Regions from separate parts of the Yokenella regensburgei genome, predicted to be linked through region 3. Evidence: riboswitches for the same ligand, from Rfam matches in the RefSeq annotation. Region 3 holds a riboswitch; each other region holds the start of a gene.

Region 1 (10,446 bases), on a different contig from region 3:
GCTGAGTGGGTCTCCTGCGGAGTGTTTTGCTGAGACTGTGCCAGCGCACAACTGGCGGTTAAAGACGCGACGACGGCCAGCGTTATTAGCTTTTTCATTACCAGACACCTTATTAAGGACAAAACCAGGTATGGGTTAAATAAAGGAGTGCACTCCAGAAACCCAACAGGAAAACAGAAATATAAAGCACGGCGGAAAGAAAAATGTATTTAGTCATGGTTTTTAAAAACCAATGCCAACCCCTGCGCCCATTGCAAAATCATTATTGGTTGAATCGCTTATACCGGCTTTAACCGTCGCCACTCCGGCATGGAAGGATGCACCTACGCTCATCGCTTGTTCATCTTTAAACGAGCCAACACCCGCGGAGAACATAACGGTTTGACCCGCTTCAACCTGAGGCATAGAAGCTATAGCCACCGCGCTTGCTGCACCGCTACGGGCCTCTTTCTTATTACTGTCGACCTCGTCGTGCAGGGATTTAAACTGCGCGTTATTGCTGGCCTGCTGCTGGCTAAAGAAGGACTTCGCGTCTTTCAGATCCTGAGCCACGCTTGCCGCCTGACCTGAGGTGGTGGTAATGGCCTGGCTATTCTTCGCAACTTTAGCCTGTGTCACGGCGTCTAGCTGGGTAACGGTGGTGGTAACGCCGTCTTTACCGTTAATTCCGTCTTTGCCATCAGAACCGTTAGCACCGGTTATGCCCTGAGCACCATCCTTACCATTAATCCCGTCGATACCATTTATGCCATCCTTACCATTCGTTGGTTTTGGCGCATTCTCAAGATCGGTAATACGCTGATCGTGGTTCGTCAGCACTTGCCCCTGCAGGTTCGTTTCATTTTGCAGGTTAATAATATCAGTCCCATTTTTAGCTACGCCCAGCAAAGCTTCAGCTGATTTCTTTTCAGTGGTTGTAATACGATCATCTCGCAACAGGTTTTCTTGTTGCAAGTTAATAATCGAAGAGTGGTTATTTGCAGATGTCTGATAGAGATTATCATCACGATCGGCAGCCTGTTGATTAATTTCTGTTTGAGTCCAGCCTAAACTATCTACTACATCGTCTGTAGAAATGGTAGCAGCATAAGTATTGCCTATAAACCCGGCGAACAGGACTCCAGACGCAACAACACCTACAACAGTTTTAATACTATTCATTTACAAGCTCTCATCATTAACTAAAAGTGGATTCGCTATCCTGGTAGTGAAAGATTTAACTTATTGTTAATTCTAATTAATTTTATTATTGAGTCTGCGCAATTTTCGTTTAATTGCTTTTTTCGTAACTCGAAGCAACTATCCCGGAAGGTGAGGGTAAAAATATTGATCTAAGTCACATTAAGCATTATTAGCTAAAATTATTAGCGATGATAACGGAGGGTATTAATTATTTATTAAATCGCGTAAATAAAGTGTTATATGTGATTTTATTAACTAGTAAGTGGCCATAATTAAAGGTGTAATTATCTAATTAATGGTTTTATCTATAGGTTATTTAAATAAATGCATGAGATTCTTGTTTTTATCAATTAATCGGGATTTAACGTGGTTTTTTTATCATTTATGCTGATAAACCCAGGAAACTCCTTGCGTAGGTTCCCTGGACACGGCTACACTATTTACCGCAATGAATCAAATATAACTATTTGATTTTGCACTAAATGACTCGGGGTGCCCTTCCTTGTGAAGGCTGAGAAATACCCGTACCACCTGATCTGGATAATGCCAGCGTAGGGAAGTCAGTGGCCTGCCAGGTCATCGCTTCTTAACGGCCTGGCGGGAGTGCTTATGCAACCTGACCTGCTTTCCCCAGGGCAACTCGCCCACACTATCGACCACCTGAAATCCCGCTCTCCGCTGGTGCACTGCATGACCAATGACGTGGTGCAAACTTTTACCGCCAACGTGCTGCTGGCGCTGGGGGCTTCTCCGGCGATGGTTATTGACCCTTCTGAAGCTACCGAATTCGCGGCAGTTGCTGATGCGCTGTTGATTAACGTCGGTACGCTCACCGAAAAACGTGCGCGTGCCATGCGTGCCGCGGTAGATAGTGCGGTGGCCGCCGAAAAACCCTGGACGCTGGATCCGGTGGCGGTAGGCGGCTTAACGCTGCGCACCCGCTTCTGCCAGCAGTTGCTGACGCTCCACCCGACGGTTATTCGCGGGAATGCTTCTGAAATACTCGCTCTGGCGCAGGAAAGCCGTGGCGGTCGCGGTGTGGACTCCACCGAACAGGCGCAGGCGGCGCTACCGGCGGCGCAACGGCTGGCCGCAGAGACCGGTGCGATCGTCGTGGTTACGGGAGAGGTCGATTTCGTTACCGACGGTCAGCGCACGCTGGCGGTTGCCGGTGGATCGTTGCTCATGACCCGGGTCGTTGGTACCGGCTGTGCGCTGTCGGCGGTCGTGGCGGCTTGTACGGCGCTGCCGGGCAATCATCTGGAAAACGTTGCCGCTGCCTGCATGATAATGAAACGCGCCGGGGAGCGTGCAACCCGACAGGGGCAGGGGCCAGGCAGCTTTGTGCCGGCGTTCCTTGATGCGCTGTATACCCTGGAGGTGCGGGCATGAAGCGGATTAACGCACTTACCATTGCTGGCACCGACCCAAGCGGCGGAGCGGGGATTCAGGCGGATTTAAAAACCTTTTCAGCGCTGGGCGCTTACGGCTGCTCGGTGATTACCGCGCTGGTGGCACAAAACACGCGCGGCGTACAGTCGGTGTATCGTATCGAACCCGATTTTGTTGCCGCCCAGCTTGATTCCGTGTTCAGCGACGTGCGCATCGATACCACCAAAATCGGTATGCTGGCAGAGACGGATATTGTTGAAGCCGTCGCGGAGCGCCTGCAGCGTTATGCCATTCAGAATGTGGTGCTGGATACCGTGATGCTGGCGAAAAGTGGCGATCCGCTGCTGTCGCCGTCGGCGGTAGAGAGCCTGCGCCAGCATCTGTTGCCGCAGGTGTCTCTTATCACCCCGAACCTGCCGGAGGCCGCGGCGTTGCTGGATGCGCCTCATGCCCAAAACGAGCGGGAAATGCTGGAGCAGGGTCGGGCGCTGCGGGCGCTCGGCTGCGAGGCGGTGCTGATGAAGGGCGGCCACCTCGACGATGCCGAAAGCCCGGACTGGTTGTTTACCGCTCTGGGGGAATACCGCTTTACCGCCCCGCGCGTAGTGACCAAAAACACCCACGGCACCGGCTGCACGCTGTCGGCGGCGCTGGCGGCGCTGCGTCCGCGCCACTCCAGCTGGCAGGAAACGGTGCCGGAAGCCAAAGCCTGGCTGTCAAAAGCGCTGGCGCAGGCGGATTCACTCGAGGTTGGGCACGGTATTGGCCCGGTGCATCACTTTCACGCGTGGTGGTAAATCGCGCAGGCTATCCTGATGCAACCGGCAGGGTTATGCGTATATACTGGCTGTAGCCCACAGCCAGGAAAAGATCCGATGGAACAAGCGCATACCCGACTTATTGAGCAGTTGAATGAGCGAATCGCCGCAGGAGACAACATGCCGCTGTACCTCAAGTTTGCGGAAACGGTGAAAAACGCCGTGCGCAGCGGCTGGCTTGAGCATGGCAATATCCTGCCGGGCGAGCGCGACCTCAGTCAGCTTACCGGGGTATCGCGTATCACCGTGCGCAAGGCGATGCAGACGCTGGAAGAAGAGGGCGTGGTAACCCGGGCGCGGGGTTACGGTACGCAGATTAACAATATCTTTGAGTATTCGCTGAAAGAGGCGCGAGGGTTCTCCCAGCAGGTGGTACTGCGGGGCAAAAAGCCGGATACCCTGTGGGTCAACAAGCGTATCGTGGAGTGCCCGGAAGAGGTGGCAACGGCGCTGTCGCTCACGCCGCGCAGCGAGGTCTTTTTACTCAAACGTATTCGTTATGTGGATGAGGACGCGGTGTCGATAGAAGAGTCTTACGTGCCAGTGCCGCTGATTGCCGACGCCGACGCTATCGGCATTTCTCTGTACGACTATTTCCGCAGCCAGAATATCTTCCCCCAGCGCACCCGCTCGCGGGTCAGCGCCCGGATGCCGGACGCTGAGTTTCAGTCGCACATTCGGATGGATGACCGCATCCCGGTGCTGGTGATTAAACAGGTGGCGCTGGATCAGCTCCAGCGACCGATTGAATACAGCATCAGCTACTGCCGAAGCGACCTATACGTTTTTGTTTGCGAGGAGTAGTTCCTCGCGGGTGGGGGCACAGTCGCCACCGCGATGCCCGACCACCCAGGACGCCACGGCGTTGCCCAACGTTACCGCCTCAGCAAGCGACCAGCCCGCCGCCAGCCCGGCAAGCATGCCGCCGGCATGGCTGTCGCCCGCACCAATGGTATCGACGACCGTGGTCGGGAAGGGGGCCGCAAGCCCCGACTCGTTCTCGCTGAAATACCAGGCACCGTCTTTGTCCTGACGCACAATCACCGGTGCGCCAAAGCGCGCCAGCCATTGCTCGCCAAATCCCGGCATCGAATCAGGAAGCGCCCAGCGTTCGGCAATCAGCTCCGCCTCCTGGCGATTGAGCGACACCACCGGACGGCAGGCCATGATCCGCTGCATCAGCGGCTCAGGAATATCGGCAATGCGTGGGCCGAAGTCGATAAGCGCGGTTGCCCCGGTGGCGTTCTCCAGCCAGTTGACCAGCAGTTCCCCGCAGGGAGCCGCGAGCTGGTAGCCGGAGAGCGAGACCAGCGCATGGTCCTCCACCGGCAGTCGCGCCAGCCACTCCTCGCTCCAGGCATTCTCCACGCCGCTGAACGACATAAAGGTACGCTCACCGTCGGGCTCGACCAGCGCCAGGCACCAGCCGTTGTCGCCAGAGGCGTTGTCGATAAGGCTGGTGACGCCCTCCCGTGCAAGGTTATTACGCACAATCTCCGCCCATACGCCCTGGCCGAGCGGCAGCGCGTTATGAGCGCTTATGCCAAGACGCTTCAGCGCCACGGCGATGTTCAGCGCGCAGCCGCCGATGTTCACGCTCTGCTGCTTAAGCTCGATATCGCAGCCGCGCCACGGCAGAGCGTAGGCGTCGGCGATCACGTCGATAACGGCAGCGCCTATTACCGTCACCGGGCGCTGCTGTTGCAGGTTCAGCAGTCGTTGATACAGCTGCGCGTTTGTCATCGTGCCTCCCGCTGTTGACGATAGCCCAGGAGTTCACGGCCGTAGCGGGTGAAATCAAGCTGATTCACCGTATCCAGCTCCGCTTTCAGGGTTGGATCGATAGCGTCGATACCGTGCAGCGCGCCGCAGATGGCGGTAGCCATCGCACCGATAGTGTCGGTATCACCGCCCAGGTTGGCGCACAGCATCGCGCAACGGTTTGGGTCGGTCTGCGCCAGTTCAACCATCGCAATCGCGCAGGGCACGGACTCAATGGTGCTGGTACCGGCCCCCACCAGTTGGTAAAGCTGCTCGCTGGCGGACTCAACGCCGTTGGCCTCGCGCACGGTTTTTAGCGCCAGCTCAAGGCGCGCCGCCAGCGACGCGCTGAAGGTGGTAGTGCGTTTCTCCTGCGCGTGGCGGGCGATGGCTGGCAGCGAATCCACAATGTTTGACCAGCTGTTGCCGTCAATAGCTCGCGAAATGGCCCATGCCACCACCACCGCACCGGCAACCGCCAGATCCGACTTATGCGTTGGGCTGGAGGCGAGGGCAATATCATCGATAAACGCATCGAGGTGTACGGCAGGCAGCATACAGCCCAGCGGTGATACGCGCATGGCCGCGCCGTTGGTGACGCCGTTATTCTCAAGCGAGCTTACCGGTTTGCCATCGCGAATGGCGCTGAGCGCAATCTTCGACGTCGGCCCGAGGACGTTCTTGTTAAATGCGTCGAATTCGCTTGCCCAGCGCAGAATATGGCGACCAATCACCTCCGGATCGATAACGCCATGACATTCGATCAGCGCATCAGCAAGGCACAGCGCCATTGACGTATCGTCGGTAAACTCGGCCTGGTTAAAATAGCAGGCGGCGTTGTTTTCAGCGGGACCCGGCAGAAAGCGGTCTATCCAGCCAAAGTGAGCTTTCACCCGGCTGCGCGGCCACAGTTCTGATGGCATGCCCATCGCATCACCTAACGCCTGACCGTACAGCGCCCCGAGAATACGCGTATATTTCATTTCACTTCCCCTTGTGTTAACCCAATATCGCCTTCGGTATCGCTCACCTTGATGGCGGTGATCTCTTTGTCCGACTCACGGAAGAACAGCATAAACAGGACGGCAATCACTGCGATCATCACCGCGCCAAAGGTCCACATTCCCGCCCAGTTGAAGGTCAGCCCGTTGACCGGCGTTTTGTATGCGAACATTTTCTCCATCATCACCCCGCCGAGGCGGTAGCCGAGCAGGCTGCCGAAGCCCTGACAGCAGAGGGTTATCAACCCCTGCGCGGCGTTACGCATGGAGACCGGTGCTTTTTTATCCACGTAGATATACGCGGTAACGTAGTAGAAATCGTAGCTTACGCCGTGCAGCAGAATACCGAGGAACAGCAGGGCGTAGGTAAAGTACTGTTCAGCACCGCCGAAGACGAAGAAGCCGTAGCGGATGGCCGCAGTGATAAGACCAAGTAATAATACCTTTTTAATACCAAAGCGCTTAGTGAAGAACGGCAATGCCAGCATGAAGAAGATTTCGGAGAACTGCCCGAGGGTCATCCAGCCGGTGGCGTTTTTCATCCCCACTTCCGTCAGGTAGCCGTTGGCGAAGATGTAGTAAAAGGCCAGCGGCATCGCGAACAGAAACGAGCAGAAGAAAAAGACGAGAAAGTTTTTGTCGCGCAGCAGAATCAGCGCATCGAGCCCCAGCATTACCTTCAGGCTGAGCTTACCGGTGCTTCTCGGCGGTGTGTCAGGCAGGAAGAAGGCGAACACGCCGAGCAGCGCAGAGCTACCCGCGGTAATCAGCAGCGGTATGCTGGTGGGAGAGATATCGGCATAGCCCAGCATCTCTGGCAAAAATCCGCATACCAGCCCCGAGCCGATCCAGCCGATAGTGCCCATCACGCGGATGCGAGGGAAATCTCGCTCCACGTCATCAACGTTTGAGAACGCGATGCTGTTGGTGAGCGCAATGGTCGGCATATAGGTCAGCGAGTAGGCCAGCAGGAGCGGGAAGAAGCCAGCAAACGTTGTTTGTTGGGCGGCGAAATACATCAGCACCGCTCCGGCAAACATCAGTACGCCGAGCACTTTCTGCGCCGGGAAGAAGCGGTCCGTCAGTGAACCAACGAGGATCGGCGAGACGATCGCGGCAATGGCGGTACAGGCATAAGACCAGCCGATCTCACCGGCGCTGAAGCCGTTTTTACTCAACCACAGCCACAGCGGCACAAACCAGGCGCCCCAGATAAACCACTCAACAAACATCATGAACGACAGCTTTACTGTAGTTTTCATCGATAAATCCTTCATGACAGGTAAGGTACGCCTTTACGATACCAATGAATAATACCTTTTAAATACCTTTGTGGTGGTTATTTGATCGCCGTAACACTTTATCGTACGTGAATCGTGCCAGCAGATTGCCCCGAAAAGCGCACGTTTAGGCTGGAAAAACCTGGCTGAGAGTACCAGGCTTATCTCTGCTCGCCAGTCAGCGGGCCAGGACAATCCACTTCCGACACCCGTCGGAACTTACGGGAGTTAGCTATGACTGATATTGCGCAATTGCTGGGCAAAGACGCCGACAGCCTGTTACAGCATCGTTGTATGACCATCCCGGCCGACCAGCTCTACCTTCCCGGCCATGACTTCGTAGACCGCGTGATGATGGACAATAACCGTCCGCCAGCCGTACTGCGAAATATGCAGACTCTGTATAACACCGGGCGTCTGGCAGGAACGGGTTACTTGTCGATTTTACCCGTAGACCAGGGCGTGGAGCATTCCGCCGGGGCATCGTTTGCCGCCAACCCGCTCTATTTTGATCCTAAGAATATTGTAGAGCTGGCGATTGAAGCTGGCTGCAACTGTGTGGCTTCTACCTATGGTGTGCTGGCGTCGGTATCCCGCCGTTACGCGCACCGCATTCCTTTCCTGGTGAAGCTTAACCATAACGAAACCCTGAGCTACCCGACCCAGTACGACCAGACCCTGTATGCCAGCGTCGAGCAGGCATTTAACATGGGCGCGGTCGCCGTGGGTGCCACCATTTACTTTGGTTCTGAGGAGTCCCGTCGCCAGATTGAAGAGATCTCCGCGGCGTTTGAACGTGCGCACGAGCTTGGTCTGGTGACCGTGCTGTGGGCCTACCTGCGTAACCCGGCGTTCAAAAAAGATGGCGTTGACTACCATGCTTCTGCCGACCTGACCGGTCAGGCAAACCACCTGGCGGCCACCATTGGTGCAGATATCGTGAAGCAGAAAATGGCCGAGAACAACGGCGGCTATAAAGCGGTGAATTTTGGCTACACTGATGACCGTGTTTACAGCAAGCTGACCACCGATAACCCAATCGATCTGGTGCGTTACCAACTGGCAAACTGCTATATGGGCCGTGCTGGATTAATTAATTCTGGTGGTGCGGCTGGCGGTGAAACAGACCTCAACGATGCGGTACGTACGGCGGTAATTAATAAACGTGCCGGCGGCATGGGGCTTATTCTGGGGCGTAAAGCCTTCAAGAAAACCATGGCCGATGGCGTGAAATTAATTAATGCCGTGCAGGATGTCTACCTTGATACTAAAGTGACTATTGCCTGAACCAGGTTCTCCCTCTCCAGCCGGAGAGGGAGAACCCCTTCCGTTGTGCAAAATCTCATTTTTACCCGATAATTAATATTAAATAAGTTTTTTCTTCGTAGGTTAATACTCTATCTTAACATTAGTAATCCAACATTTATCGTGATTATTAACACGCTGAGTGCCATAAAATCCATGTAATAACAGATGGTTGCCGAATTTTTTGTTAAGTCTTATTTCTTATTTAAGAACTCACCTCAGGCGATTTGAGAAAACAAACGTTTTCATTCGTAAGAATTTTCTTAAACTACCTTCAATCATAGGGCTATTCCTGTGATTCATTAAACTTTGTCTGAACCCATCAAGCGCGTTTAACAGATTAATAATCCGCAATCTGCGGGTGGGGTGTATTTAAAAAACGCATCAGGATGGGCAGGCTTTTTATTCTATAAAGGATGTAAGAATGAACGTAAATAATATCATAAAGACCCGTGTTTTTGCTTTTGCAACACTGCCGTTATTATTTAGCAGCGTAGCAATTGCGGATTCTGCAAATACCATCACCTTCAAAGGCGAAGTCACAGAGCAAACCTGTGAAGTTTCCGTTAACGGGGTAAATGCGCGCCCGGTCGTGCTGCTGCCAACCGTATCGAAAAGTGAACTGTCTCAGCCAGGTTCGTTTGCGGGTCTTACCACCTTCACCCTCGGCGTTACCGGCTGTACCGCTTCCGCCAGCGCCCTGGATATTAAAACCATCTTTGTTGCTAACAATATGACCGCGCTGGGCAACCTGGCGAACACCGGTACCGCTACAGACGTTGAGCTGCAGCTGATGACCGACGGCACCGGCACTACGCCAATCGATCTGCGTAACGCCACGGGTATTGCGGGTATCAGCGTACCGGCAGGCAGCACCTCTGGCGAGCATGACTACGGCGTGCGTTACTTCAGCGCGGCGGGCGGTGCTGGTGCTGGTACGGTCGTGGGTTCCGTGCAGTACGCCGTTTCTTACCTGTAAGCGAGTCGAACGATGAAAGGGATAGCCAGTGCCCTGGCAGGGATGCTGCTGTGCTTTAGCTCACAGGCAAGCGTAGTGATGACCGGTAGTCGGGTGATTTATCCGGTAGGGGCGGCAGAAGTGAACGTGCAGCTCACCAACCGCGATGATTTCCCGGCCGTGGTCCAGGTCTGGCTGGACGCGGGCGATGAGCATTCAACACCGCAAACCGCCCGCGCCCCTTTTATCACCACGCCACCGGTCTTCCGGCTGGCGGCGAAGGCGGGCCAGACCGTTCGCCTGCGCTACACCGGCGGTCAAATGCCTGCCGATCGGGAATCGCTGTGGTGGCTGAACTTTATTCAGATCCCGCCTGTCCAGGCTCAGGAGCGGGAAACTAACCAGCTGTTGGTGATGCTGCGCAGCCGGGTGAAGGTGCTGTACCGCCCGGCGGGGCTGAGCGGCTCGCCGCTGAAAATGGCGCAAACCAGCCGCGTGTGGCTGGCGAATGGCAAACTGAATTTACGTAACGACAGTGGTTATTACCTGGCGATGTCGGTGTTGACGGTGAAGGGGGGTGGGCGACAGCAGGTGGTTCGCTCACAGACGATTGCCCCGTGGTCCAGCGTGTCGTGGGCCGCGACAATCCCTTCCGCGGACGCTATCCAGATGAGCTGGATCAACGATCAGGGTGCGGAGATGACCGCGCGCGTAACAGCAGGAGCTCCGGACCATGCGGCGCGTTAAGC
Region 2 (10,446 bases), on a different contig from region 3:
CCTGCAATAGCAGGCGCGTTGCCATCGGCATGTTAAAGAAGACGTGTGCCAGCAGAATGCCCTGCAGACCGTAGGGCGAGAACGTCCACTCCCAGCCCAGCGCCTGAAACAGGGTGGACAGCCAGCCCTGGCGACCATACACGCTAAGAATGCCAAATACCGCCACCAGCACCGGCAGAATTAAGGTCATGGCGCACAGGCGTAGCAGAGCGTTGCGGCCGGGGAAACGGCGTCTGTAGAGCGCGCGGGCGAGAAAAATAGCCGGTACCACGGAGAGCAGCGCGGAGAGAAACGCCTGCCAGAACGAGAAGCGCACCACGTGCCACAGGTAGCTGTCCTGCAGCAAATCACCCCACGATCCGGCGGGGGCGTTAAACCACAGGGCAAAAAAGGCCGCCAGTGCGACGGCGACCATCAACGTGGACGCCGTCAGACCGGGAATGAGCCAGCCAGGGATTACTGGCTGACGGCGCGTTGCCATGCCCGGGTCCAGTTCTGGCGCTCAGATGCCACCTGCTGCGGGGTGAACTCCAGCGTGGTTGACGGTTTGACCAATTTTTCAAATCCGGCAGGAAGTGCAGCGTCGGTCACCGGATACATCCAGTTGCCGGTTGGGATCGCCTGCTGGAAGCCCGGAGAAACCATAAATTTCAGGAATTTTTCTGCTAACTGCGGCTGCTTGCTGGCGGCAGTCCGGGCGGCAACTTCCACCTGCAGGTAGTGGCCTTCGCTGAAGTCGGCGGCGGCGTACTGATCTTTCTTCTCTTCAATAATGTGGTAGGCCGGAGAGGTGGTATAGCTCAGCACCAGGTCACTTTCCCCTTTGAGGAACAGGCCGTAGGCTTCGCTCCAGCCTTTGGTCACTGTGACGGTTTTTTTCGCCAGCTTCTGCCAGGCGTCAGGGGCTTTGTCACCATAGACTTTTTGCATCCACAGCAGCAGGCCGAGACCCGGCGTACTGGTGCGCGGATCCTCGTAAATCACGCGCCACTTCTGGTCGCTTTCCACCAGTTCTTTCAGGCTCTTCGGCGGGTTCTTCAGCTTGTTTTTGTCATACACGAAGGCGAAGTAGCCGTAGTCGTATGGCACAAAGGTGTCGTTTTTCCAGCCGCCCGGTACTTTTACGCTCTCAGTCGGAACGCCGCTTTTGGCGAACAAACCGGTCTGAGTTGCAGCCTCGAGCAGGTTGTTATCAAGGCCCAGCACCACGTCGGCTTTGCTGTTCTTGCCTTCCATCCGCAGACGGTTAAGCAGAGAAACGCCGTCTTCCAGCGCCACAAACTTAAGCTCGCAGTCGCAGTCGGCTTCAAAGGCTTTTTTCACCACCGGCCCCGGACCCCAGTCGGCGGAGAAAGAGTCGTAGGTGTAAACGGTAAGAACGGGTTTAGCGAACGCAGGAAGCGCGGCCAATGTCAGTAACGGCAGGAGTTTTTTTAACACTTTGCACCTCAAGTTAACCAGGTGGCAAAGGATTTTGAGTCAGCCTCAAATCCCTTCGCCGGCGTTATCCGGATCAGGTTCGACGGGTATTTTCTCAGCCGCGCAGGCGCAGCACCCCGTTGAGAACGGCCTAGTGTAATGATTTTGCCTCGGTTACGAAAGTATCAGGGCTCCGGTGGCGCGAACCAGGCTGACTTAAAGTCAAACCAGCCGAGCGTGTTCATACGCAAGCCGCGCATACTGCGCTGTCCCTGAATCATCAACCAGTGGTGGATCAGCGGCACAATAGCGCGCTGGTTGATGAGCTGCTGGCACCAGTTCGCCAGATTCATCTCTCCGGCATGCCAGCGGGCAGCCTCTTTTTCCCAGTCGACAGGAATGCAGTGTTGAATAAGCGGTACTTCATACAGCTGGGCAAAAATAGAGAAATCGAGCGGCAGGGTGAAGTTGGCGCTGTTCAGCCACATATCGCTCACCACTTCGCCACGGTGCCATTCGTCGTAGTCCAGCTCCTGAATCTCGAGCTGTACCCCGTGTTCGGCGAGCAACCGAGCCATGATTTGCGCGATGTTGTGATGTTCAACGTGTTCACGATAGTAGGTCAGCGTCAGGGATTCCAGTCCGGCAGGCTTCTCACCCTGGCCCGGGCGGGCATGGTGCCAGCGCGGTAGCAGACCGTAGGCCGGGAACCAGTATCCCTGATACTGTTGGTCGGCGTGATACAGCAGGCTCGCCGGAGAGAGCACCTGGCTTACCCACTGGCGTACATCCTGGCAGGCACCCTTGTGCGAGCGGGCATCGTACAGCATGTAGTAACAACCCTCTTCGAGACGGCTCTCTACCGCTTTTTCTCCGGTTGTCGGGCCTTCCAGCGTCAGCCCGCAGCTAACCTCTTCGCTGATTTCCGGAAGTACCCAGACGTTCACTTCGTCGATAAGCGCCCGGTAGCCAAAATACTCTTCAAAGGCGTGGATCTTGAGCTGGTTTTCATTATTCCGCGCAACGGCGTAGGGACCCGTGCCTACCGGCAAGCGGGAGAAATGCGGCATTGAGGCCCACTCCTGCGGCAGGATCATCGCAGGGACATGCCCGAGTAGCCACGGCAGCCACTGATCTGGCTGCGAAAGGTGCACGTCCAGCGTCCAGGCGGTAGGAGAAGCGACCTGCGTGATATGGCCATATAACGGCAGCGCGCTGGCCCGCTTCAAAGAAACGATCACATCCGCCATTTCCAGTTCACGGCCATTGTGGAAGTGAATACCAGGACGCAAGAAAAAGCGCCAGTGCAAAGGGGAAATTTGCTGCCAGTGGTGAGCAATATCGGCTTCCAGTTCCCCATTTTCCTCATTTATACGCGTCAGCGAGCTGAAGATTTGCCGGGCGATATGGGTTTCAGAGCGGCGAAGCGGCGTACCGGGAAGCAGGTTGCGCATCGGGCGATAGTACAGCACGCGCAGGATATGCCGCCCCTGGCGGAAGCTACGACCAAGGTGCGATACCAGCATTTGCCGCACGGTCGCCTTATCGCCAACCAGTTGCACCAGCTGATCGATGCGGTCCTGCTCCAGCAGGTCTTCGGCGCGCTGCTGCTGCAGGGCAAGGCCGGTGTAGAGGAAGGTCAGGCGTGAGCGTTTGCCGCGTCCGGCTTCGGCTTCCCACGTCAACCAACCGCGCGATTCCATGGTGTTGAGCAAGGTGCGCATATGGCGGCGCGAGCAGCTCAGTAACTCTGCCAGCTCATTCAGGGTCGTTTCTTGCGTTTTCCCCTCACAGCACTGCCATAAGCGGATGAACTGTTGTTGCAGGCGAGCAGACGACATAAAAGAGGAACTCCCGACAAAAACTCAGCAATTTATTAATCCCTATATTAGGCCAATAATGGCTCTCGATGAAGCGAGTCGATGATGCACCTGGAAGTTACATCCCGTTAATGTGCTCCTCGGCCAGCCCGAATCATGTGTGACTGAGTATTGGTGTAATCACCCGCCAGCAGAAAATTTCTGCTGGCTTTTTTCGTTTCCTGTTTGCGTTAAGGATGATTCATGCTCTGGTTGGTGACGATGGGACGGCGGCTCAACGGCGTCTACGCGGCTTTTATGCTGGTGGCTTTCATGATGGGCGTGGCCGGTGCGCTGCAGGCTCCGACGCTCAGTTTGTTTTTGAGCCGCGAAGTGGGGGCGGAACCTTTCTGGGTCGGGCTGTTTTATACCGTTAACGCCATTGCCGGGATCCTTGTCAGCCTGTGGCTGGCGAAACGGTCCGACAGCCGGGGCGATCGGCGTAAGCTCATCATGCTGTGCTGTCTGATGGCGGTGGGTAACGCGTTGTTGTTCGCGTTTAACCGCCATTACCTGACGCTTATCACCTGCGGCGTGCTGTTGGCATCGCTTGCCAATACTGCCATGCCTCAGCTGTTTGCCCTGGCGCGTGAATATGCCGACAGTTCGGCGCGAGAAGTGGTGATGTTCAGCTCGGTCATGCGTGCTCAGTTGTCGCTTGCCTGGGTGATTGGCCCACGCTGGCGTTCATGCTGGCGCTTAATTACGGCTTTACCACCATGTTCACTATCGCCGCCGGGATCTTCGTGGTGAGCTTGCTGCTGATAGCGCTGGCGTTGCCGACGGTGGCTCGGGTGGAGCAGCCCGCCGCCGTTGCCGTGACCGACGTTGCGGGGTGGGGAGATAAGAACGTCAGAATGCTGTTCATCGCCTCCACGCTGATGTGGACCTGCAACACCATGTATATCATCGATATGCCGCTGTGGATAAGCGCCGATCTTGGGCTGCCGGACAGTCTCGCGGGCGTCCTGATGGGAACCGCCGCGGGGCTTGAGATCCCGGCGATGATCCTCGCGGGCTACGTGGTGAAGCGCTTTGGGAAACGGCGGATGATGTTGACGGCGGTAGCCGCCGGTGTGCTGTTTTACGTCGGATTGATTATGTTCCATAGCCGTACTGCGCTGTTGTTATTGCAGTTCTTCAACGCGGTGTTTATCGGTATTGTGGCGGGGATCGGCATGCTGTGGTTCCAGGATCTGATGCCGGGGCGCGCCGGATCGGCGACTACGCTGTTCACTAACAGTATTTCTACCGGGGTTATCCTGGCGGGAGTGATACAGGGGGCGCTGGCGCAAAGTTACGGACACTTCAGCGTCTACTGGGTGATTGCAGCCATTTCTCTGGTGGCACTGGCGATGACCTGGCGGGTGAAGGACGTGTAGGGGATAAAAACGCCGGATGCGCTACGCTTATCCGGCCTACATCAACGGCGTCAATAGAGTAGGCCAGGTAAGGCGAAGCCGCATCCGGCATCAGCCTTAGTGCATAAATGCGGGCTGTTTGGTCTCATACGCGGCAATCGCGTCTTCATGCTGCAGCGTCAGCCCGATGCTGTCGAGGCCGTTCAACATGCAGTGACGGCGGAATGCGTCAATGCTGAAGCGGTATGTCTTATCACCGGCTGTCACTACTTCGGCTTCCAGATCCACCTCAAAGGTTATTCCCGGATTTGCCTGCACCAGCGCAAACAGTTCATCCACTTCCGCTTCGCTCAGCGTTACCGGCAGCAGTTGGTTGTTAAAGCTGTTGCCATAAAAGATGTCGGCGAAGCTCGGGGCAATAACGACCTTAAAGCCGTAGTCGGTCAGCGCCCAGGGGGCATGCTCACGTGAAGAGCCACAGCCAAAGTTTTCCCGCGCCAGCAGGATAGAGGCGCCTTTATACACCGGGAAGTTGAGCACGAACTCCGGATTCGGCTGCTCGCCCTTGTCATCGAGAAAACGCCAGTCGTTAAACAGGTGCGCGCCAAACCCGGTGCGGGTGACTTTCTGCAAAAACTGCTTGGGAATAATCGCGTCGGTATCGACGTTGGCGGCATCTAAAGGAACCACCAGGCCCGTGTGTTGGGTAAATTTCTCTGCCATGATGTGCTCCTTATTTAATACCGCGAATATCGGCAAAATGACCGGTGACCGCTGCGGCTGCCGCCATTGCAGGGCTGACCAGGTGGGTACGACCACCGCGGCCCTGACGGCCTTCAAAGTTACGGTTGCTGGTAGACGCGCAGCGTTCGCCAGGGTTCAGACGATCGTTGTTCATCGCGAGGCACATCGAGCAGCCCGGCAGACGCCATTCAAAACCGGCTTCGATGAAGATTTTGTCCAGACCTTCTGCTTCTGCCTGCGCTTTGACCGGGCCGGAACCCGGTACCACTAACGCTTGCACGCCTGGCGCGACTTTACGGCCTTTGGCGATTTCTGCGGCGGCGCGTAAATCTTCAATTCGCGAGTTGGTACAGGAGCCGATGAAGACTTTATCGATAGCGACTTCGGTCAGCGGAATGCCGGGTTTCAGGCCCATATAGGCCAGCGCTTTTTCAGCCGAAGCGCGCTCCACCGGGTCGCTGAACGACGCCGGATCGGGGATTGCGTCGGTGACGGAGATGACCTGACCCGGGTTGGTACCCCAGGTGACCTGCGGGGCAATTTCTTCCGCCTGCAGGGTGACAATGGTGTCAAAAGCTGCGCCTTCGTCGGTCTTCAGGGTTTTCCAGTAGGCGACGGCGTCGGCAAAATCCTGGCCTTTCGGGGCATGCAGACGGCCCTGCACGTAGTTAAACGTGGTTTCATCCGGAGCAACCAGACCCGCTTTAGCGCCCATTTCAATCGCCATGTTGCACAGGGTCATGCGGCCTTCCATGCTCAGGTCACGGATAGCCTGGCCACAAAACTCCACGACGTGGCCGGTGCCACCTGCGCTACCGGTTTTACCGATAATCGCCAGCACGATATCTTTCGCGGTGATGCCTGGTGCCGCTTTGCCTTTCACTTCAATCTTCATGGTTTTGGCACGACCCTGTTTCAGGGTCTGCGTGGCCAGCACGTGCTCAACCTCAGAAGTACCGATACCAAATGCCAGCGCGCCAAAGGCTCCGTGGGTGGCAGTGTGGGAGTCACCACAGACGATGGTCATACCTGGCAGAGTGATACCCTGTTCCGGGCCCATGACGTGGACGATACCCTGATAAGGGTGGTTCAGGTCATACAACTCGACGCCAAACTCATTACAGTTTTTAATCAGCTCCTGCATCTGGATGCGGGCCATCTCGCCGGAGGCATTGATATCTTTCGTTTGGGTAGAGACGTTATGATCCATTGTGGCAAAGGTTTTGCCAGGCTGACGAACCGGACGATGGTGGGCGCGCAGGCCATCAAACGCCTGCGGTGAGGTGACTTCATGCACCAGATGGCGGTCGATGTACAACAGCGGGGTTTCGTTCGGCGCTTCGTGTACCACATGCGCATCAAATAACTTTTCGTATAACGTCTTCGCCATGATTACACCCCTTCAGCGACATAGCGGGCAATAATATCGCCCATTTCATCGGTGCTGACCGCTGCGCCGTCGCGGGATAAATCCCCCGTACGCACGCCGTTCTCTAATGCTTTATTGATCGCGCGTTCAATAGCGTTTGCGGCTTCTCCGGCGTCCAGGCTGTAGCGCAACAGCAGCGCCAGAGACAAGATCTGGGCAATCGGGTTAGCGATGTTTTTCCCGGCGATGTCTGGCGCGGAGCCGCCTGCCGGTTCATACAGACCAAAACCCTGCTCGTTCAGACTGGCGGAAGGCAGCATCCCCATCGAACCGGTTATCATCGCGCACTCGTCAGAGAGGATGTCGCCAAACAGGTTTGAACACAGCAGAACGTCGAACTGCGACGGATCTTTAATCAACTGCATGGTGGCGTTGTCGATGTACATGTGCGCCAGCTCAACGTCCGGGTAGTCGCGGGCGATTTCGTTGACCACTTCGCGCCACAGTACGGAAGACTGCAGGACGTTCGCTTTATCGATTGAGGTGACTTTATGGCGACGCTTGCGCGCTGATTCAAAAGCAATACGCGCGATACGTTCGATCTCAAAACGGTGATACACCTCGGTATCGAACGCTTTTTCATGCTGACCGCTGCCTTCACGGCCCTTTGGCTGACCAAAGTAAATGCCGCCAGTTAACTCGCGAACGCACAGAATATCGAAACCGTTAGCGGCGATGTCGGCGCGCAGCGGGCAGAACGCTTCCAGACCCTGGTACAGTTTTGCCGGACGCAGGTTGCTGAATAATTTAAAGTGTTTACGCAGCGGCAGCAGTGCACCGCGCTCAGGCTGTTCAGCGGGTGGCAGATGTTCCCATTTCGGACCACCAACGGAGCCAAACAGTACTGCATCGGCGTTTTCGCAGCCTTCTACCGTCGCCTGCGGCAACGGTGTTCCGTGGTTATCAATCGCAATCCCGCCCACGTCATAGTGGCTGGTGGAGATACGAATCGCAAAACGCTGGCGCACAGCTTCCAGTACTTTCAGGGCCTGGCTCATGACTTCCGGGCCAATGCCGTCACCCGGCAATACGGCAATATGGTAATTCTTCGACATCACACGGTTTCCTTTTTATTTTCATTATTCTGCGCTTTACGTTGCAGCTCTTTTTCGACTTCGGCGGCGCGCCAGATATTGTTCAGCACGTGAACCATCGCTTTCGCGGAGGACTCAACGATATCGGTCGCCAGGCCCACGCCGTGGAAGCGGCGGCCGTTGTAATTAGCCACGATATCTACCTGGCCCAGCGCATCTTTACCCTGGCCTTTGGCGCTCAGGCCGTACTTCACCAGCTCGATGTTGTAGTTGGTAATACGGTTAATGGCCTGATACACCGCATCGACCGGGCCGTTGCCGTTAGCGGCTTCGGCTTTGATTTCCTCACCGCAGGCCAGTTTGACTGACGCAGTAGCGATATCACTTGAGCCGGACTGCACGCTGAAATAATCCAGACGGAAGTGTTCTGGCTCTTCCTGTTGTTTATTAATGAAGGCCAAAGCTTCCAGATCGTAGTCAAAGACCTGGCCTTTTTTATCCGCCAGCTTCAGGAAGGCATCGTACAGATGGTCCATGTTGTAGTCGGCTTCCTGATAACCCATCTCTTCCATACGGTGCTTCACCGCCGCACGGCCGGAGCGTGAGGTCAGGTTCAGCTGCACCTGGTTCAGGCCAATGGATTCCGGGGTCATGATTTCGTAGTTTTCGCGGTTTTTAATCACGCCGTCCTGGTGGATCCCGGAGGAGTGTGCGAAGGCACCGGTGCCAACAATCGCTTTGTTCGCCGGGACCGGCATATTGCAGATCTGGCTGACGGTCTGGCTGGTGCGCCAGATCTCATGGTGATTGATCCTGGTGTGCAGATTCATGATGTCTTTGCGCACCTTAATGGCCATGATCACTTCTTCCAGCGAGCAGTTACCGGCACGTTCGCCGATACCGTTCATTGCGCCTTCTACCTGACGGGCACCCGCGTGAACTGCCGCAATGGCGTTGCCAACGGCCAGACCTAAATCGTCATGGGTATGCACAGAGATAATGGCTTTATCGATGTTGGGGACGCGCTCGTACAGACCCGTAATGATATTGGAGAACTCAAACGGCATGGTGTAGCCGACGGTGTCAGGAATGTTGATCGTCGTAGCACCGGCGCTTATTGCCGCTTCCACTACGCGAGCCAGATCGGCAATCGGGGTACGACCTGCGTCTTCACAGGAGAACTCAACGTCGTCGGTATAATTACGTGCGCGCTTGACCATATAGACGGCGCGTTCGATAACCTCGTCCAGGGTGCTTCGCAGCTTGGTGGCGATGTGCATCGGTGAGGTGGCGATAAAAGTATGAATGCGGAAGGCTTCCGCGACTTTCAATGACTCTGCGGCGACGTCGATATCTTTCTCCACGCAGCGTGCCAGAGCGCAAACGCGGCTGTTTTTGATCTGCCGGGCGATGGTTTGTACGGATTCAAAATCGCCCGGGGAAGAGACCGGAAACCCGACTTCCATCACGTCGACGCCCATACGCTCCAGGGCAAAAGCAATCTGCAACTTCTCTTTTACGCTCAGACTTGCCTGTAATGCCTGTTCACCGTCACGTAAAGTGGTATCAAAAATAACGACTTGCTGGCTCATGGTTTAGGTCCTTGATGGTTCTGGGCGCCTTGCTACGAGCATAAAAAAACCCGCGCAATGGCGCGGGTTGTCTTTGTTTCTGGAGGAGGACTTATCGCTGAACGTCGCCCGCCAGACTACCGCGCACAAATGAGGCGTTTAGTAGTAGTAGGCTGGTGAAATGTGACGTGCGAATCATGTTGTCCAACTCCAGTTCAATTCGATATGCTTTTAGTGGTACTGGATACACCATTTGAAGTCAACCCCTGTGTCCGGAAAAACACGTTTTCTTTAACGATTATGGTAGGGTGAATTAGCTTATCGTGCTGATGCTAGCTGCGCCGCGGCGATGATTCTTCCGACGGCGGTTCATGTTTTACATGTTTTGAATCATTTTATTAAATTTGCTTGCAGCTGGTTATTTCAGCTTATCTTTGATGTGATAAAGTTATCTGTATGATTCGTCTAATGTTATTCATTTGGAAAATAAATTTAATAATAAATTCGTGTTTCTTTTGAAAAATAATTGTTAATCGTTTAATTGTCACTAAATATACAATTTATTTTTACTACAATTATCTATGCTAAGCGCAAGCGTTGCTTATTGTTCTGGTTTATGATTACATTTGTTTCATTAAGGCCAGTTATGATTTGGTGAATTCGAATACCGTTTTTACCCGAATCTTCGCGTGTGGACACCGGCTGTCTTTATATTTTCCTATTTTTATATTTTTCTCTTTTGCTGATTTTATATGCATGATAAATCATATTGTCAGAATTTATTATTGCATTAATGCAAAGGGAGCTTATCGTGACAGTGGAGTTAGAAATGCCCGTGGATAGAATTGAGCGCCAGGCTGAGCCGTCGTTTGTGGTTAAACCACAGCTCAGAATGGTGGATTTAAATTTATTGACCGTGTTTGATGCGGTGATGCAGGAGCAGAACATCACGCGTGCCGCACAGACTCTGGGGATGTCGCAACCTGCTGTCAGTAACGCGGTAGCCCGCCTGAAACTGATGTTTAATGA
Region 3 (10,446 bases):
CCGACGATGGTGCGCTCGGCGGCCAAGAACCATAAAGATGTCGCCATCGTTGTAAAGAGCAGCGACTACACCTCTATTATTAAAGAGATGGATGCCAACGACGGTTCCCTGACGCTCGATACTCGTTTCGATCTCGCCATCAAAGCTTTCGAACACACCGCCGCTTACGACAGCATGATCGCCAACTACTTCGGCAGCATGGTGCCGGCCTATCATGGCGAGTCTAAAGAAGCGTCTGGTCGTTTCCCACGTACCCTGAACCTGAACTTCATTAAGAAGCAGGATATGCGCTATGGCGAAAACAGCCATCAGCAAGCTGCCTTCTATATAGAAGAAGAGATCAACGAAGCGTCCGTAGCAACCGCCCAACAGCTACAGGGTAAAGCCCTCTCTTATAACAACATCGCTGACACCGACGCGGCGCTGGAATGTGTGAAAGAGTTCAGCGAGCCTGCCTGCGTTATCGTGAAGCACGCGAATCCGTGCGGCGTGGCGGTGAGCACTTCGATTCTGGACGCCTACGATCGTGCTTACAAAACCGATCCAACCTCCGCTTTCGGCGGCATCATCGCCTTTAACCGCGAACTGGATGCCGAAACCGCACAGGCAATCATCTCCCGTCAGTTCGTGGAAGTGATCATCGCCCCAACGGCCTCTCTGGAAGCCCTGAAAATTACCGCCGCTAAACAGAACGTCCGCGTTCTGACCTGTGGCGAGTGGGCCGCGCGAACTCCGGGCCTCGATTTCAAACGTGTTAACGGCGGTTTGCTGGTTCAGGACCGTGACCTGGGCATGGTGACAAAGGATGAACTGCGCGTGGTCAGCAAGCGCCAGCCGAGCGAGCAGGAACTGCGTGATGCGCTGTTCTGCTGGAAAGTGGCTAAGTTCGTGAAATCCAATGCCATCGTCTATGCCAAAGAGAATATGACTATCGGAATAGGTGCCGGTCAGATGAGCCGCGTGTACTCCGCGAAGATCGCCGGGATCAAAGCCGGTGACGAAGGGCTGGAAGTCAAAGGCTCGGCGATGGCTTCTGATGCCTTCTTCCCGTTCCGCGATGGTATTGATGCCGCAGCGGCCGTGGGAGTGACCTGCGTGATTCAGCCGGGTGGCTCCATTCGCGATGATGAAGTTATCGCCGCCGCCGATGAGCACGGCATTGCGATGATCTTCACCGACATGCGCCACTTCCGTCACTAATACAGGGAGCAACGAATGAAAGTATTAATTATCGGTAACGGCGGTCGCGAACATGCGCTGGCGTGGAAAGTCGCACAGTCACCGCAGGTAGACACCGTGTTTGTTGCACCTGGTAACGCCGGTACGGCTCTCGAGCCAGGACTGCAGAACGTGGCGATTAATCCAACCGACGTTCCCGCATTACTGAAGTTTGCCCAGGACTCACATGTCGACCTGACGATCGTCGGGCCGGAAGCGCCGCTGGTGATTGGCGTGGTGGATGCGTTCCGCGAAGCCGGGCTGAAGATTTTCGGCCCCACCGCCGGTGCCGCACAGCTGGAAGGCTCCAAGGCTTTCACCAAAGATTTCCTCGCACGTCACAAAATCCCGACGGCGGAATATCAGAACTTTACCGAAGTGGAGCCCGCGCTGGCCTACCTGCGTGAAAAAGGTGCGCCGATCGTCATCAAAGCCGACGGTCTGGCCGCCGGGAAAGGTGTTATCGTAGCGATGACGCTTGAAGAGGCAGAAGCCGCGGTGAACGACATGCTGGCCGGGAACGCCTTTGGCGACGCAGGCCATCGCATCGTTATTGAGGAGTTCCTCGACGGTGAAGAAGCCAGCTTTATCGTGATGGTTGACGGTGAGCATGTGCTGCCGATGGCAACCAGCCAGGATCACAAGCGCGTCGGCGACGGCGATACCGGCCCGAACACCGGCGGTATGGGCGCTTACTCTCCGGCGCCGGTGGTCACCGATGAAGTTCACCAGCGCACCATGGAACGAGTCATCTGGCCAACCGTTCGCGGGATGGCGGCGGAAGGGAATACCTACACCGGTTTCCTGTATGCCGGGCTGATGATCGACAAGCAGGGTAACCCGAAGGTTATCGAGTTCAACTGCCGCTTCGGCGATCCGGAAACCCAGCCTATCATGCTGCGCCTGCAGTCCGATCTGGTTGAACTGTGTCTCGCCGCCTGCGACGGGAAGCTTAATGAGAAAACCTCTGAGTGGGATAGCCGTGCATCCCTCGGCGTGGTTATTGCTGCAGGTGGTTATCCTGGCAACTATCGTACCGGCGACGTTATTCACGGTCTGCCGCTGAAAGACGCTGCTGACGGTAAGGTGTTCCACGCCGGCACCACGCTTTCCGCTGACGACCAGGTGTTAACTAATGGTGGACGAGTACTGTGCGTCACCGCGCTGGGTGATACCGTTGCTGAGGCGCAGAAACGCGCCAATGCGCTGATGCAGGATATTTACTGGGAAGATTGCTTCAGCCGCAAAGACATCGGCTATCGGGCGATTGCCCGCGAGCAGGGCGAGTAAGCGATACCCATTCCCTCTCCCGGCAGGGAGAGGGGATCAGCACGATCCACGCTAAAAATTCTTTTCCGTTGGCTGCCAGGTACAGAAGTCTTCGTTGGCCACCAGCAACAGCTGTGACCCCTCTTTCGCTTCCAGCCATGCCACGCTGACCTCCATTGAGGAGCGGCTCTGGCGTTTTTCGATATGATCAATCGCCAGCGTATCCAGATCGGGTTTCACGGTTTGCCCTTCACAGGTGGTTACCGTGCCGTTGGCATGCCAGCGCCCCTGGCGTAACACGACGCGCCCCTGACGTAGCGCATCGCTGGTTTGACGAATTTGGTCGGCGCGGTAGCGGTACAGCGCAATCTGGTCGCTGGAAAGCTGCTGCTTTTGACCATCCACTTCACGCTGCATAAAGCTTAGCTCGCCCTGATCGTCAAAGCGCACGCGGATATGTTCGGGAGGTTTACTCATGATGTTGAGCTCGATGAGCGTCAACAGGTCACCCTGCCAGCGGTATTCGCTGGTTGTGGTGCTACCGCTTCGCCATGGGCTGAATGCGGCGAGGAGATGCGTTTCTCCGTTAGTGTCTTTACGCCAGATACGCACAGCGCCCTGGTCGTCGACGTAGCCACTGGCCGTGAACGGCGGGAGTGTGGAGTTATGGCTACAGGCGGACAGCAACAGAACAGCCGCCAGCGCAAGAGAACGGCGCCAGACGGACAAAAGGGGCGATAACACCGCCCCTCCGTTAAAACTGTTCACTGCCACGCGGTCTTACTTAACTGCGTCTTTCAGTGCTTTACCAGAAACAAACGCCGGGACGTTAGCTGCGGCGATTTTGATTTCTTTACCGGTCTGCGGGTTGCGGCCAGTGCGCTCAGCGCGGTGGTTCACTTTGAAGGTACCGAAACCAACCAGTTGTACAGCATCACCTTCTTTCAGAGACTCAGTAATAGCAGCCAGGGTGGATTCCAGAGCAGATTTTGCCTGTGCTTTAGACAGATCAGCCTTGTCCGCAATTACATCAATCAGTTGAGTCTTGTTCATAAGTTATCCTTACAATGTGTTTATCGCTTGCTAAGCATCGAGTGCGACGGAAATGCCAGAAAAGCACTCTCCTGCATACACGCACCGATAGCCACTTTTTTTCGCCCTCCAAATGTAGACCAGACGGGGGGCAGATGTGAAGCCTTCAGGCACGACAAATCAGGCGGTAAATCACGTTTTGTTGTCTCATTGCTGAAAAATTATACCGATATTGCTCTCACCCGCCTCACGGAGGTCGGCGCGCAGCCCTTTGATAAGCTCAATATCACGCTCCTCACAGTCGGCCAGAAGGCGGAAAATTTCCCATTGAATATCCCATTCCTGCTCAACTGCCGGGTTTTCTTTGAGCTCTTCGTCGGTCATTTCACGACCGGCCTGGGTCATTTCCAGCATCGCCACGGTGGTGATTGAAGTCTTACTAACCTCAATGGCATGTTCCAGCGTTTCACCGCTCAGCCGTGAGTGAACAAGTTCACTCAACGCCACGCAGGCATCGATGGCCGGGTAGACACCGTACATATCGTAGTCATCGGCGGAAGGAATGGCCTCTTCCAGCTTTTCCAGTTGGCTGTCGAAGTTCACCTTTGCATCTTTCACCGTCAGCGTTTCCCAGATCAGATCAAGAATGCGACGGTACAGCTGCGCTTCGCCGAACTCGGTCTCCTTGCAGAACATCGCATAGTTCGGGAACATGCGTTCACACAGGCAGGCCATAAACGTGGTGTGCTGCCAGCTTTCCAGCCGCTCCAGACGCAGATGAATCGGGTTTTGTAACATGATGAGATCTCGGAATCGATAATTAGCCGCAGTGTACCTGAATCAGGGGCGAATTGCTTGCAGGCGGCGAAACGCCGGACGACCGGACGCCACGGCGTCTGCCCAGCGGGTGGGTTCGGGTAAACGGTAGCCCTTCATACAGCGCTGAACCCATGCCAATGCGCTGTCCTGGCTGACGCGATGCCCGGTTGAGATAAACAGCGGGTTGCAGCGCGCTTTGCTGCGCCACACCCAGGCCAGCTGTTCACCTTTGTCGATGAGTGGCGCCAGTGCCCCCGGTTCGGGCGAAAGCGGCTCAAACTTACCGCACAGGCGTTTCTTGGCAACGCCGATGGTCGGCACGTCAACCAGCAGGCCAAAATGGCTGGCAACGCCGAGGCGCCGCGGGTGCGAAATCCCATGTCCGTCAACGAACAACAGATCGGGCTTTTGCGACAACAGCTGCCAGACGGCCATCAGCGCCGGGGCTTCACGGAAGGAGAGAAAGCCCGGAATATAAGGCATGGTGGTGGCGATGCGCGCCACCTGGTACTCCACCAGCTCAAGAGAAGGGTACTTCAGGAGCACCATCGCCGCCCGCGTCACTTCCCCACCCTCTTCAAACCCAACGTCTGCCCCGCCAATTATCTTCGGCGGATTGCAGGCCAGGTTATCCTCGCGGATAACGCTTGCCGCGAGGTCGAGTTGCTGAGCGCGAAGCGACGCGAGATCCATACCTGAGCCTTAGCGGTGGTACGGCGCAGAGAGACGATGCACCGCTTCTACAAACGCACCCGCGTGCTCTGGCGGAACGTCCTGATGAATGCCGTGCCCCAGGTTGAAGACATGACCTTCCCCCTGGCCAAAGCCCGCGAGGATCGACGCAACTTCCTCTTCGATTCGGGCAGGAGTCGCATACAGCATGGAAGGATCCATGTTGCCCTGCAGCGCAACTTTATGCCCAACGCGACGGCGCGCATCGGCGATATCGGTACTCCAGTCGAGACCTAAGGCATCGCAGCCGGTTTCAGCCATCGCTTCCAGCCACTGGCCGCCGCCTTTGGTAAACAGCGTTACCGGTACCCGACGCCCTTCGTTTTCTCGCAGCAGGCCATCGACAATTTTATGCATGTAGTACAACGAGAACTGCTGATAGTCACGCCCGGTCAGCACGCCGCCCCAGGTATCGAAAATCATTACTGACTGCGCACCCGCTTTGATCTGTGCATTCAGATACAGAGTGACGCTTTTCGCAAGCTTATCCAGCAGCGCGTGCAGCGTGGCCGGTTCGGCATACATCATCTTTTTAATCACGGTGAAGGCTTTGCTGCTGCCCCCTTCCACCATGTAGGTCGCCAGCGTCCACGGGCTGCCGGAAAAACCAATCAGCGGAACTTCGCCTTTCAGCTCACGGCGAATGGTGCGCACCGCGTTCATGACGTAACCCAGCTCCTGCTCCGGATCGGGGATCGGCAGGCGGTCTACATCCGCTTTATTCTTTAACGGTGAAGTGAAGCGCGGGCCTTCTCCGGCTTCGAAGTAGAGCCCCAGCCCCATTGCATCAGGAATGGTCAAAATATCGGAAAAGAGGATCGCCGCATCCAGCGGGTAACGACGCAGCGGTTGCAGCGTGACTTCACACGCCAGCTCCGCATTTTTGCACAGCGACATGAAGTCGCCCGCTTGTGCACGGGTGGCTTTGTACTCCGGCAAATAGCGCCCAGCCTGTCTCATCATCCATACCGGAGTGACATCTACTGGCTGGCGCAGCAGCGCGCGCAGGTAACGATCGTTTTTCAGTTCGGTCATTTTCACATTCCTTTAGCTACAGAGCGCCAGTCTATCATGTCATTCGTACTCTGCCCGACACATTGCCACGGTATCTTCAATCAGCCGTCGCGCCACCGTACCCGGCGGAGGTAGAAGCGGTAAATTGTCATAGCGATACCAGTTCGCCTCCAGCAGCTCTTTCTTATCAATCACTATCTCGCCGCTGTCATAATCGGCCATAAAAGCGGTCATCAGCGATTGCGGGAACGGCCAGGGTTGCGAGGTCACGTAACGCAGGTTTTTCACCTTGATACCGCTCTCCTCCATTACCTCACGCGCGACCGTCTGTTCCAGGGTTTCCCCCACTTCAACAAAGCCTGCCAGCACGGTATGTACACCGTTACGATGCCGGGTGTGCTGGGCCAGGAGAAGGGTATCGTCACGGCGAATGGCGACAATCATGCAGGGTGCAATCTGCGGATAATAGCGTTCACGACAGTGGCTGCAGAGCATCGCCCATTCGGTTTTGCTCGGGTGCATGGTATGCCCGCAGTAGCCACAATACTTATGAGAACGATAGAACTCCGCCAGTTGTACGCCACGGCCAGCAAGCTGAAACAGCCCCACATCCTGGTCAATCACCTGGCGTACCGAGGCCATATCATGCTGGCGTTTTTGCTGCACCAGCCAGACCGGCTCGCCCTGCCATTCACCTATCTGAAGTGCGGTCTGTCCCACAAGATCGTAATTTCCTGCCTTACCGTATGGTAATTCACCCTGCGGTAGCCATAATTTCTGTTCATGGCTGACTATCCACCAACCGCTGTCTAATTTTTCAATTATACGATCCATATCTATTGCACTACCTTCGCTTCACTGGCACCTTGACAACATAATTTTTACATTTCAGGTGAGCCGTTTTAAATCTTAAATTGCGGAGTCAAACATGCTAAACCAGTTAGAAAGCCTGACCGAACGCGTTGGCGGAACAAGTAAATTCATCGATCAGTGGCTACATGTGCGTAAGCATCTGCTCGTGACTTACTACAATCTGGTTGGCATCAAGCCTGGCAAAGAATCCTATATGCGTCTGAATGAAAAAGCGCTGGATGATTTCTGTCAGGGCCTGGTGGACTATCTTTCCGCCGGACATTTTAATATTTATGAACGCATTATCAGCGAAATGGAAGGGAATAACCCACATTTAACGGCGACAAAACTGTGCTCTCGGCTGGAAGCCAACACCCAGCAGATCATGGATTACTACGACTCTAATCTTGAAAATGCCATCGATCACGACAACTACCGCGAGTTTCAGCAGGCGTTGTCCGGGATAGGTGAGGCGCTGGAAGCTCGTTTCGCGCTGGAAGATAAGCTCATCGTGCTGGCGTTTGACAACAACCTCAATCTCAACGGCACAAGCGCGGTACGTCCCGCTTGAGTTCTTAATCATTAACGCGTAGTTTACATCCGTTCCCCTCTGCGGAGGGGATTGCTATCTTGTCGGAGTGCCCAGTGTGCGAACACGGGCTGAGACCGTTAATTCGGGATCCGCGGAACCTGATCAGGTTAAAACCTGCGAAGGGAACAAGAGTAATCCAGCTTTACGCTGCTACCCTCAGGGGTGCGCACACCCATTACTCCCTCCGTCGTCTGACAAGCCATGTCCTTTACTATCTGGAATGAGCTATGTCTGCAACTACTAAACCGTCACGCCGCGAACAGCGCGCCCAGGCCCAACACTTTATCGATACCCTGGAAGGCACCGCGTTCCCCAACTCATTACGTATCTATATTGAAGGTTCGCAGCCGGATATCCGCGTCCCCATGCGTGAAATCCAGCTGAGCCCCACCCTCACCGGTGGCAGCAAAGATAACCCGCAGTTTGAAGAGAACGAAGCCGTTCCGGTTTATGACACCTCCGGCCCTTATGGCGACCCGGCTATTGCAATTAACGTCCAGCAGGGCCTTGAGAAGCTGCGCCTGCCGTGGATTGAAGCCCGTCACGACAGCGAAGTACTCAGCGACCGTAGCTCTGCCTGGGCCAAAGAGCGCCTGGCAGACGATGGCCTTGATGAACTGCGCTTCACCGGCCTCCTCACGCCAAAACGCGCCAAAGCGGGTAAATGCGTGACTCAACTGCACTATGCCCGCCAGGGGATTGTGACCCCGGAGATGGAATTCATCGCCATTCGCGAAAACATGGGCCGCGAGCGTATCCGCAGCGAAGTGCTCCGCCACCAGCATCCGGGAGAGGGCTTTGGTGCCCGTCTGCCGGAAAACATCACACCGGAATTCGTTCGCGATGAAGTTGCCGCCGGCCGCGCCATCATTCCAGCAAATATTAACCACCCTGAATCAGAACCGATGATCATCGGGCGCAACTTCCTCGTGAAGGTCAACGCCAACATCGGTAACTCGGCGGTGACCTCTTCTATCGAAGAAGAAGTGGAGAAATTAGTGTGGTCGACCCGCTGGGGCGCAGACACAGTGATGGATCTCTCCACCGGCCGCTATATTCATGAAACCCGTGAGTGGATCCTGCGTAACAGCCCGGTGCCAATCGGTACGGTTCCGATCTACCAGGCGCTGGAGAAGGTGAACGGGATCGCCGAAGATCTTACCTGGGAAGCGTTCCGCGATACCCTGCTGGAGCAGGCGGAACAGGGCGTGGACTACTTCACCATTCACGCAGGCGTCCTGCTGCGCTACGTTCCGATGACCGCCAAACGCCTGACAGGTATTGTTTCGCGCGGTGGATCTATCATGGCGAAGTGGTGCCTTTCCCATCATAAAGAGAACTTCCTCTACGAGCGCTTCCGCGAGATTTGCGAAATCTGCGCCGCCTATGATGTTTCTTTGTCGCTGGGCGACGGTCTGCGTCCGGGCTCCATTCAGGATGCCAACGACGAAGCCCAGTTTGCTGAACTACACACCCTTGGCGAACTGACCAAAATCGCCTGGGAATATGACGTACAGGTAATGATTGAAGGTCCAGGACATGTGCCAATGCAGATGATCCGCCGCAACATGACCGAAGAGCTGGAGCATTGCCACGAAGCCCCGTTCTATACACTGGGGCCATTGACTACCGACATCGCACCGGGTTATGACCACTTCACCTCCGGCATTGGTGCTGCAATGATCGGCTGGTTCGGCTGTGCAATGCTCTGCTATGTCACGCCAAAAGAGCACCTCGGCCTGCCAAATAAAGAAGATGTTAAACAGGGGCTGATTACCTACAAAATCGCCGCCCACGCCGCTGACCTGGCGAAAGGACACCCTGGGGCGCAGATCCGCGATAACGCCATGTCGAAAGCACGCTTTGAATTCCGCTGGGAAGATCAGTTCAACCTGGCGCTCGACCCGTTCACCGCCCGCGCCTACCACGATGAAACCCTGCCGCAGGAATCCGGTAAAGTCGCCCACTTCTGCTCAATGTGCGGACCGAAATTCTGCTCGATGAAAATCACCCAGGAAGTGCGCGACTACGCGGCAAAACAGGCTATTGAAGTAGGGATGGCGGATATGTCGAACAACTTCCGCGCCAAAGGGGGGGAAATCTACCTCAAACAGGAGGAGGTGTGATGTATCAACCTGATTTTCCATCCGTTCCCTTCCGACTGGGACTTTACCCGGTGGTTGATAGCGTTGAGTGGATCGAACGTCTGTTGCAGGCAGGGGTACGCACACTTCAGCTACGCATCAAGGATAAGCGCGACGCAGAGGTAGAAGCGGACGTGGCCGCCGCCATTGCGCTGGGGCGTCGTTACGACGCCCGCCTGTTCATCAACGACTACTGGCGCCTGGCAATTAAGCACAATGCGTATGGCGTACATCTCGGTCAGGAAGATCTTGAGACGACCGACCTGAACGCCATTCGTGCTGCCGGGCTGCGGCTCGGTGTATCAACCCACGACGACATGGAGATTGACGTCGCCCTGGCAGCGCGTCCTTCTTATATCGCACTCGGTCACGTCTTCCCGACACAGACCAAGCAGATGCCTTCGTCTCCTCAGGGGCTCGAGCAGCTGGCAGCGCATATTGCTCGTCTGAAGGACTACCCTACAGTGGCAATAGGTGGGATAAGCCTTGAACGCGCCGCACCGGTTCTGGCTACCGGCGTCGGCAGTATTGCTGTGGTCAGTGCCATTACCCAGGCCGCGGACTGGCAGGCTGCCACGGCAAAGCTGCTTGAGTTAGCAGGAGTGGGCGATGAATGACCAGGACTTTATGCGCTACAGCCGCCAGATCCTGCTGGAGGATATTGCGGTTGAAGGTCAGCAAAAACTGCTGAACAGCCGGGTGCTGATTGTGGGTCTTGGCGGGCTTGGCTCACCGGCTGCACTGTACCTCGCCGGTGCCGGAGTCGGCACGCTG

What was found. A riboswitch is a leader RNA that binds a small molecule or an ion and turns the genes downstream of it on or off. The one in region 3 is predicted to bind thiamine pyrophosphate.
Region 1: another riboswitch for thiamine pyrophosphate. It lies ahead of thiM (hydroxyethylthiazole kinase); the one in region 3 lies ahead of thiC (phosphomethylpyrimidine synthase ThiC).
Region 2: another riboswitch for thiamine pyrophosphate. It lies ahead of thiB (thiamine ABC transporter substrate binding subunit); the one in region 3 lies ahead of thiC (phosphomethylpyrimidine synthase ThiC).

Annotation. Positions count from the first base shown of each region.
Region 1 is NZ_RBIZ01000003.1:442,079-452,524, forward strand. Features, by position in the region: gene C7387_RS02150 (hypothetical protein) at 1-98, opposite strand, end outside; gene C7387_RS02155 (YadA C-terminal domain-containing protein) at 223-1,161, opposite strand; TPP riboswitch at 1,661-1,757, shown strand; gene thiM (hydroxyethylthiazole kinase) at 1,792-2,574, shown strand; gene thiD (bifunctional hydroxymethylpyrimidine kinase/phosphomethylpyrimidine kinase) at 2,571-3,371, shown strand; gene C7387_RS02170 (GntR family transcriptional regulator) at 3,450-4,196, shown strand; gene C7387_RS02175 (PfkB family carbohydrate kinase) at 4,170-5,135, opposite strand; gene C7387_RS02180 (ADP-ribosylglycohydrolase family protein) at 5,132-6,136, opposite strand; gene C7387_RS02185 (nucleoside permease) at 6,133-7,416, opposite strand; gene fbaB (class I fructose-bisphosphate aldolase) at 7,669-8,721, shown strand; gene C7387_RS02195 (fimbrial protein) at 9,164-9,718, shown strand; gene C7387_RS02200 (fimbrial biogenesis chaperone) at 9,731-10,444, shown strand; gene C7387_RS02205 (fimbria/pilus outer membrane usher protein) at 10,431-10,446, shown strand, end outside.
Region 2 is NZ_RBIZ01000005.1:506,240-516,685, forward strand. Features, by position in the region: gene thiP (thiamine/thiamine pyrophosphate ABC transporter permease ThiP) at 1-481, opposite strand, end outside; gene thiB (thiamine ABC transporter substrate binding subunit) at 457-1,440, opposite strand; TPP riboswitch at 1,473-1,569, opposite strand; gene sgrR (HTH-type transcriptional regulator SgrR) at 1,605-3,260, opposite strand; partial or broken gene C7387_RS17470 (sugar efflux transporter) at 3,483-4,660, shown strand; gene leuD (3-isopropylmalate dehydratase small subunit) at 4,757-5,362, opposite strand; gene leuC (3-isopropylmalate dehydratase large subunit) at 5,373-6,773, opposite strand; gene leuB (3-isopropylmalate dehydrogenase) at 6,776-7,867, opposite strand; gene leuA (2-isopropylmalate synthase) at 7,867-9,438, opposite strand; gene leuO (transcriptional regulator LeuO) at 10,229-10,446, shown strand, end outside.
Region 3 is NZ_RBIZ01000011.1:787-11,232, forward strand. Features, by position in the region: gene purH (bifunctional phosphoribosylaminoimidazolecarboxamide formyltransferase/IMP cyclohydrolase) at 1-1,200, shown strand, start outside; gene purD (phosphoribosylamine--glycine ligase) at 1,216-2,508, shown strand; gene C7387_RS22705 (DUF1481 domain-containing protein) at 2,560-3,255, opposite strand; gene hupA (nucleoid-associated protein HU-alpha) at 3,268-3,540, opposite strand; gene C7387_RS22715 (YjaG family protein) at 3,727-4,317, opposite strand; gene nfi (deoxyribonuclease V) at 4,360-5,031, opposite strand; gene hemE (uroporphyrinogen decarboxylase) at 5,041-6,105, opposite strand; gene nudC (NAD(+) diphosphatase) at 6,145-6,918, opposite strand; gene C7387_RS22735 (Rsd/AlgQ family anti-sigma factor) at 7,013-7,507, shown strand; TPP riboswitch at 7,561-7,670, shown strand; gene thiC (phosphomethylpyrimidine synthase ThiC) at 7,756-9,654, shown strand; gene thiE (thiamine phosphate synthase) at 9,654-10,289, shown strand; gene C7387_RS22750 (HesA/MoeB/ThiF family protein) at 10,282-10,446, shown strand, end outside.